Dyadobacter pollutisoli: one gene and its partner. The main gene of each other region encodes a partner of the protein of the gene in region 2 in a complex. Links are inferred from orthologs where the notes say so. Each region holds a gene or a part of one and is shown on either strand. Other genes may lie near its edges.

Region 1 (2,846 bases), 1.0 Mb from region 2 along the record:
TACGTATTACACAAGTTAAGAGCACCATTGATCGTCCAGAGAGACAGAAGCTTACAATTAAGGCGCTAGGTCTTGGTAAGTTGAACAGATCAGTAGAGAAAGAAAACAGCGATGCTATTGCGGGAATGATTCGCAAGGTAAGCCATTTGGTTAAAGTTGAGGAAATTTAACATATACGAATAGTATGAATCTTAGTTCATTACAACCGGCTTCGGGTTCCGTTAAGGTAGGAAAGCGAGTTGGACGTGGTCAGGGATCCGGAAAAGGTGGTACTGCTGCACGTGGACACAAAGGAGCTCAATCCCGCTCGGGTTATAGCCGGAAGGTAGGATTTGAAGGAGGGCAGATGCCACTTCAAAGACGGTTACCTAAATTCGGATTTAACAATATTAATAGAGTTGAATACAAGGCTCTAAATCTGGATGCTATTCAGGCGCTTGCTGAAAAGACAGGTGCGAGTGTAGTAACCCTTGAATTAATTCGTGAGAATGGTCTTTGTGCTAAAAAAGATCTTGTGAAAATCTTGAATAGAGGGGAGATTTCGACGGCGGTTGAGGTTCAGGCTCATGGTTTCTCAGCGTCAGCTGTTGAATCTATTGAGAAAGTAGGAGGTAAAGCGGTTAAACTATAATATTGCTGTTCTTCAAACACAAGTTGTTGAATTCGGACAGCTAATGTAAGCCCACAAGATGAAACGATTTTTAGAGACTATAAAACACATATTTGCAATTGAGGAGTTGAGAACACGTATTCTCAACACTCTTTTGTTTATAACGATCTTCCGTTTGGGGTCTTACGTAGCGTTGCCGGGTGTTGAGCCCGACCAAATGAATGTTTCTTCCCAAGGCTTGTTAGGTCTTTTGGATACCTTTCTGGGTGGAGCCTTTAGTAAGGCTTCCATTTTTGCGTTGGGTATCATGCCTTACATTTCTGCTTCTATTGCGATTCAATTGTTAACTATGGCATTGCCATATTTTCAAAAGATGCAAAAAGAAGGGGAATCCGGTCGTAAAAAATTAAACCAGATTACAAGGGTTCTTACCATTGTTGTAACCCTTGTGCAAGGAACTGCTTACTTGAATACAACGGTACCAGATGAGGCCCTGTTGGTAACCAGAAGCCTATTCTCCATTTCTTCAGTATTCGTACTGACTGCCGGTACCATGTTCTGCATGTGGCTGGGAGAAAGAATTACGGATAAAGGAATTGGTAATGGAATTTCAATGCTGATCATGATTGGTATTGTTTCCCGATTCCCTGGTGCTATTTATAAGGAATTCGTTTCGAGAGGTAGCGGAGGGATTTTGCTTTTTGTTCTTGAAATCGTTGCACTGTATTTCGTGATAATGGGAGCTGTGATGTTGACACAGGCTGTTCGTAGAATTCCGATACAGTATGCAAAGCAAGTGGTAGGTAACCGAGTTATGGGTGGCCAGCGCCAGTATTTGCCTTTGAAACTGAACGCAGCGGGTGTGATGCCAATCATTTTTGCGCAGGCTTTGATGTTTATCCCATCACTGGGGGCATCTTACTTCGCTGAAAAAAGTGATTTTGCAAGTAACGTAGCTACGATTTTTGCTAATTATACTACATGGCAGTACAACTTGCTTTTTGCAGTTTTGATCATTGTTTTCACATTCTTTTATACTGCGATTTCAGTTAACCCGCAACAAATTGCGGATGACATGAAACGGGGTGGTGGGTTTATACCAGGTGTGAAGCCAGGTCAGCAGACGTCTGAATATATTAGCTCTGTTTTGGATCGCATTACCTTCCCGGGTTCTCTAATGTTAGCTATCGTGGCTACCCTGCCGGCTTTTGCAAGTTTACTGGGAGTTTCAACGGACTTTGCGCATTTCTTTGGAGGAACTTCACTGCTGATTATGGTGGGGGTTGTTTTGGATACATTGCAACAAGTAGAAAGCTATCTGTTGATGCGCAGATATGAAGGTTTGATGAAATCAGGACGAGTTAAAGGTAGAACGGAGAGCGTGGCTATCTGATCAGGAAATGATTTATTTAAAAACGGAGGAAGAGATACAGCTTATTAAGGATAGTGCGCAGGTTCTTGGAAAAGCGCACGCTGAGGTAGCTAACTGGGTAAAACCTGGTGTTACTACTGGAAAACTAGACGCAGTTGCCGAGGAGTATATTCGTGACTACGGAGGAATTCCTTCCTTTAAGGGTTTTAATAAGTTTCCTGCCTCTCTCTGTATATCCGTTAATGAAGTAGTGGTTCACGGAATTCCGGGAAGCTATGTTTTGAAGGATGGAGATATCGTGTCTATTGATTGTGGAGTTAAGTTAAATGGTTTCCATAGTGACAGTGCTTATACCTACCCAGTTGGGGAAGTGTCTAAACAAGTGATGGACCTTTTAACTGCTACGAAAAAGTCTTTATACAAAGGAATAGATCAGGCGATCGATGGTTTGCGGATCGGAGATATAGGTTTCGCAGTCCAAGACTACGTGGAGCAAAGAGGTTACAGTGTAGTAAGAGAGCTGGTTGGCCATGGAGTGGGGAGAGACCTTCACGAAAGCCCGGAAGTTCCAAATTACGGTAAAAGAGGAAAAGGTATTAGACTGCGTGAGGGAATGGTTTTGGCAATTGAGCCAATGATTAACCTGGGGACAAAGACTGTGATGCAGGAAAGAGACGGATGGACTATCAGGACAACTGATAAGAAGTTTTCAGCTCATTTTGAACACACGGTGGTAGTTCGCAAGGGTAAAGCCGAAATTCTGACAACATTCGATTATATAGAAAAAGTGACGGCCAACACCAGCCTTATGGTTGAAGTAAAGTAATAAACGCTACGAATGGCAAAACAAGCATCAATCGAACA
Region 2 (4,988 bases):
TGAGCCGCAATATCTGTTAATGGTAATACCTGAGACATTTTTAGGAAGCGCCAGCAACGCCACGTAGCGGCCCATTTGCATGCCTTGTTCTGCTTCTGGTACTGCGTTTCCTACGATCACATCATCCACACGGGCGGGGTCGAGATCTGGCAATTTTTCCAGCAAATGTTTGATAACTGTTGCTCCCAGGTCGTCGGGGCGGGTAAACCGGAAACCACCTCTGGAAGCTTTTCCGACCGCGGTGCGATAGCCGGCTACGATGTATGCATTCATATTTTGGATCGAAATTTGTTCAAAGAAAAGAAGCAGGCTGTGAGAATAGTATGCCTGCATACCATTGGTAAAAATAGCAATTAATCATAAAACAACAAACCGCCGGAATCTGTTTCCCGGCGGTTTGCAATTACTAAGTCTTTGCTGATGGAGTTTTTAAAATCTACGAAGAAAGGTGGCTTTCTTCCATTGAGTTGGTGCGTTTTGCGCCTTCTGGCATCACGATCCACATGATGATGTACAATAACGTTACGGGGAAAGTGACAGGAATAAAGACTGCCAGTACTAAAATCACCCGGATGACCGATACATCAATTTGGAAGTAATCTGCAAGGCCGGAGGCAACGCCACCAATCATTTTATTGCTTGTGTTTCTGAATAATCTATTGTGGTTCATGGCTGTATCTGTTTTATTTTCTTTTGATGTGTTAAAGGTACTATGCATTACACAGTAGTTGTTTGATTTCTTTACAGACGGTTATCTGACGTGAGAACGGGTTAAATTCCATGGCGTGGGGTAAAGTAAAAAAAGATTAGAACTGTATTAGGATTATGCAAGTTGTTGCGTATTACTATTGGCAATGAATTACCTTTGAGATTGAAAATGATAGCTTTGCTGACAATCTGGCATCCATACGAAAGCAGGCTCAATATTTTTGAATGAAATGATCGGTTAAAAAACATACGTTAAAATCATGTTTAAAATATTTTCTAAGCTATTTGGCACAAAATCAGAGCGGGATTTAAAGGAATTAACCCCGTACGTTGATAAAGTCAATGCCGAATATGCGCTATTGGCTTCCCTATCCAATGATGAACTCCGTGCTCAGTCCGAAGGCCTGAAACAACATATTAAAGACCAGCTCCAATCTATCGACGAGCAGATCGCGTCTTTGCGACAGCAGGCCAATGACGAGCCTAATGTGGACAACAAGGAGGCGATTTTCAAAAAAATAGATGCGCTGGAACTGGACAGGAACAAGGAACTTGAAAGAGTACTTCTGGATATACTGCCAAAAGCGTTCGCCATTGTAAAAGATACGGCCCGTCGCTTTAAGGACAACGAGAAAATAGAGGTTACAGCATCGTTTTTTGACCGCGAAGTAGCAACCAGAAAGTCACATGTAGTGATTGAGGGTGACAAAGCCCATTGGAATACTACCTGGGATGTGATCGGGCAGCCTATCAAATGGAACATGCTGCATTATGATGTGCAGCTGATCGGTGGGGTTGTATTGCACCAGGGAAAAATCTCTGAAATGGCAACGGGTGAAGGTAAGACATTGGTAGCAACGCTTCCTGCCTTCCTGAATGCACTTGCCGGACAAGGTGTACACATTGTAACTGTCAACGATTACCTCGCCAAGCGTGATGCCGAGTGGAATGCACCGCTCTTTGAGTTTCACGGCATGAGCGTTGATTGTATCGACCGTCACCAGCCTAATACCATTGCCCGTAGAAATGCTTATAAGGCAGATCTTACCTACGGGACCAATAACGAGTTTGGTTTTGACTACCTGCGTGACAATATGTCACGCACACCGGAAGAACTGGTTCAGCGTAAACATCATTTTGCAATGGTGGATGAGGTTGACTCCGTGTTAATTGATGATGCACGTACACCTTTGATCATCAGCGGCCCGGTTCCCCGCGGCGACGAACAGGAATATCTGGAATTGAAGCCACGTGTTTCGAGGATCGTTGAAGCGCAGAAAAAACTGGCGATGGATTTTCTGAATGACGCCAAAAAGAAGATCACAAGCGGAGATAAAAAAGAAGGAGCCCTTGCATTGTTCCGTGCGCACCGCGGTATGCCGAAATACAAACCTTTGATCAAGTACCTGAGTGAGTCAGGGATCAAACAGTTGATGCAGGAATCCGAATCCATATATCTGGCCGAAAACCAGAAACTGATGCCGGTGGCGGATGCACCATTGTATTTTACCATCGATGAGCGTCACAACAGCATTGAGCTAACCGAAAAAGGGATCGACTTCCTGACCGGCGAATCGGACCAAAGCAATTTCTTTATCCTTCCCGATATAGCGGTTGATCTGGACGCGATTGAAAAAGATGGTTCTTTAACTGAGCAAGAAAGAATTATTCAGAAGGAAGCATTAATCCGCGATTATTCTGTAAAAACTGCCCGTATCCACACCGTTAACCAGCTTTTGAAGGCATTCACACTTTTTGAAAAAGATGTGGAATATGTGATCATGGACGGAAAGGTGAAGATCGTTGATGAGCAAACAGGTCGTATCATGGACGGTCGTCGTTATTCCGACGGTTTGCACCAGGCCATTGAAGCAAAGGAGAATGTACGTGTTGAAGACGCAACGCAAACTTATGCGACCGTTACCTTGCAGAATTACTTCCGTATGTATCACAAGCTGGCTGGTATGACCGGTACGGCGGAGACAGAGGCAGGTGAGTTCTGGGAAATCTATAAGCTGGATGTTGTTTCGATTCCAACGAATGTAAGTGCGGTCCGTAAGGATCACGAAGATAAAGTGTATCGTTCGGTACGTGAGAAGTACAATGCGGTAACTGATGAAATCGTAGAGCTGGTGGAGGCTGGCCGACCAGTTTTGGTAGGTACTACTTCGGTTGAAAACTCAGAAATTATCAGCCGGATGCTTACCCTGCGTAAGATACAGCACCAGGTATTGAACGCCAAGCAACACCAGCGTGAGGCTGAGGTAGTAGCCGAAGCAGGTAAGCCAGGTACGGTGACGATCGCAACGAACATGGCCGGTCGTGGTACCGACATTAAGCTGACGCCTGAATCGAAAAAGGCTGGCGGACTTGCGATTATCGGTACGGAAAGACATGAAAGCCGCCGGGTTGACCGCCAGTTACGCGGACGTTCCGGTCGTCAGGGTGACCCTGGTTCATCTCAGTTTTTCGTTTCATTGGAAGATAACCTGATGCGTTTGTTCGGATCTGACCGTATGGCAAAGGTAATGGACAGAATGGGACTGGAAGAGGGGGAAGTGATCCAGAGCGGAATGATCACCAAGTCCATTGAAAGAGCTCAGAAAAAAGTAGAGGAAAATAACTTCGGTATGCGTAAGCGTCTTCTGGAATATGACGACGTGATGAACTATCAGCGTGATGCCATTTATACCCGTCGCCGTAACGCACTCTTTGGAGATCGTTTGGCAGTGGACATTGCGAACACATTATATGATGTGAGCGATGAGCTGGTAACGACGGCAGGTTCTTATGCAGAATTGGAACTGGCAACTATTACTACCTTGGGTATGGAGCTTCCATTCAGCGAAGCAGAGTACGGTTCACTTAAAATATCGGAACGTTCTCAAAAACTATATGACGCTGCTGAAAAGCAATATCAGGACAAAAACCACGCAATCTCGCAAAAGGCGCTTCCGGTACTGAGTTCGATTCATGCCGATCGCGGTGCGACTATTTCTGAGATTATGATTCCTTTCAGCGACGGTATCCGTCAGGCTGGGGTTGTGGTAAGCCTGAAAAAAGCATTGGAGAATGAAGGACGCGAGATTTCCCGTGAAATGGAGAAAGCTATCGTTCTTTCACTGATAGACCAGGAATGGAAAGAGCATTTGCGTGAAATGGATGACTTGAAACAATCCGTTCAGAATGCGGTATTCGAGCAAAAAGATCCATTGCTGATCTACAAGTTTGAATCTGTGGAATTGTTCAAACGCTTTTTGAGCAAAGTGAATTTTGATATGATCTCCTTCCTGATGAAGGCTGATATTCCACAAGAAGATGCTGCCCCTGCCACCGCGGTTCAGCATACGGTGCGCCGACCTGCACCTGCACCGGCTTTGCATACCAATCGCGAAGAAGAGTTTGATACTGAGCTGGATGGACCTAATGAATATGCCCGTCAGATGGAATCAACCACTAAGACGCAACCTGTTCGCACCATTAAAATCGCAGACAGAAATCAGAAAGTTTCGGTACAATACCGTGACGGACGGATTTTGCGGGACGTGAAATTCAAAAAAGTGGAGCATGAAGTGAAGAACGGAGATTGTGTGGTAATTGAGTAAAAGTCATTTGTCTTCAGGTGTGGTCATTTGTTGTCATGACAACAAATGACCACACCTGACAACAAATGACAATAAATGACAATGAATGACTATATATTAATTAAGTGAAATATCCGGGCCCTGCCTTTCTAAATCAGATCGGCAGGGCTTTTTGATTGAAAGGAAATCAGTATTTATACGATATTTGTATTTCAGAGACGAACATTAACGAAACATAAACCTGCATGAAACTGCATAGAGAAGGATATACCATCATGGCTGTGACGGCCATCATATTGATTTTGATAAACTTAGGTATAAACTATCTCCTTCCGGAAGGCTACTGGATCCCCAGGCTTGTACTGATCGGTAGTGTTATTGTCTTCCTGCTTGTAGTTCAGTTTTTCCGTGTACCCACCAGAACGGTACATAAAAGTGACCGCCAGATCGTCGCCCCCTGCGATGGGAAGGTGGTTGTGATTGAGGAAGTAGTCGAAAGCGAATATTTTAAAGGCCCCCGCAGGCAGGTGAGTATTTTTATGTCGCCTCTTAATGTCCATATCAACTGGAACCCGGTGAGTGGTGTTATTCAATATTTTAAATATCACCCTGGCTTGTACCTGGTAGCCTGGCATCCCAAATCCAGTACCGATAATGAGCGCACGACTGTCGTGATCCGTACAGTGGAAGGCATCG

The links. The genes of interacting proteins can lie anywhere in the genome.
Region 1: the proteins of secA (region 2) and secY are in contact, whole or in part, in a crystal structure (PDB 3DIN), measured with the Thermotoga maritima proteins. The link is inferred for Dyadobacter pollutisoli from one-to-one orthologs. Residues at the interface, in WP_004082002.1 of Thermotoga maritima: Glu261, Ala262, Arg263, Lys300, Ala301, Arg302, Thr303, Ile304, Ile305, Leu323, Tyr324, Asp325, Pro326, Val329, Ser330, Tyr333, Ile336, Lys340, Phe345, Val349, Glu363, Phe364, Tyr374, Ser375, Gly376, Gly377, Glu393, Ile395, Thr482, Ser483; in WP_004081795.1 of Thermotoga maritima: Glu108, Gly109, Glu110, Glu111, Ala236, Glu237, Arg238, Arg239, Ile240, Thr241, Ile242, Gln243, Tyr244, Ala245, Arg246, Arg247, Val248, Thr249, Gly250, Arg251, Arg252, Val253, Tyr254, Gly256, Ala257, Ser258, Thr259, Tyr260, Leu261, Pro262.

Annotation. Positions count from the first base shown.
Region 1 is NZ_CP112998.1:6,854,770-6,857,615, forward strand. It holds secY (preprotein translocase subunit SecY), read left to right. Parts: upstream 1-689; coding sequence 690-2,003; downstream 2,004-2,846. Other genes in the region: rpmD (50S ribosomal protein L30), read left to right, coding at 1-170; rplO (50S ribosomal protein L15), read left to right, coding at 185-631; map (type I methionyl aminopeptidase), read left to right, coding at 2,011-2,808; infA (translation initiation factor IF-1), read left to right, coding at 2,821-2,846. UniProt on the Escherichia coli protein: The central subunit of the protein translocation channel SecYEG. Consists of two halves formed by TMs 1-5 and 6-10.
Region 2 is NZ_CP112998.1:5,831,525-5,836,512, reverse strand. The notes cover bases 641-4,513. They hold secA (preprotein translocase subunit SecA), read left to right. Parts: upstream 641-968; coding sequence 969-4,313; downstream 4,314-4,513. Other genes in these bases: ON006_RS23975 (PspC domain-containing protein), read right to left, coding at 641-670. Also shown: ON006_RS23980 (acetyl-CoA C-acyltransferase), read right to left, coding at 1-273; more of ON006_RS23975, read right to left, coding at 437-640; ON006_RS23965 (phosphatidylserine decarboxylase family protein), read left to right, coding at 4,538-4,988. UniProt on the Escherichia coli protein: Required for protein export, interacts with the SecYEG preprotein conducting channel.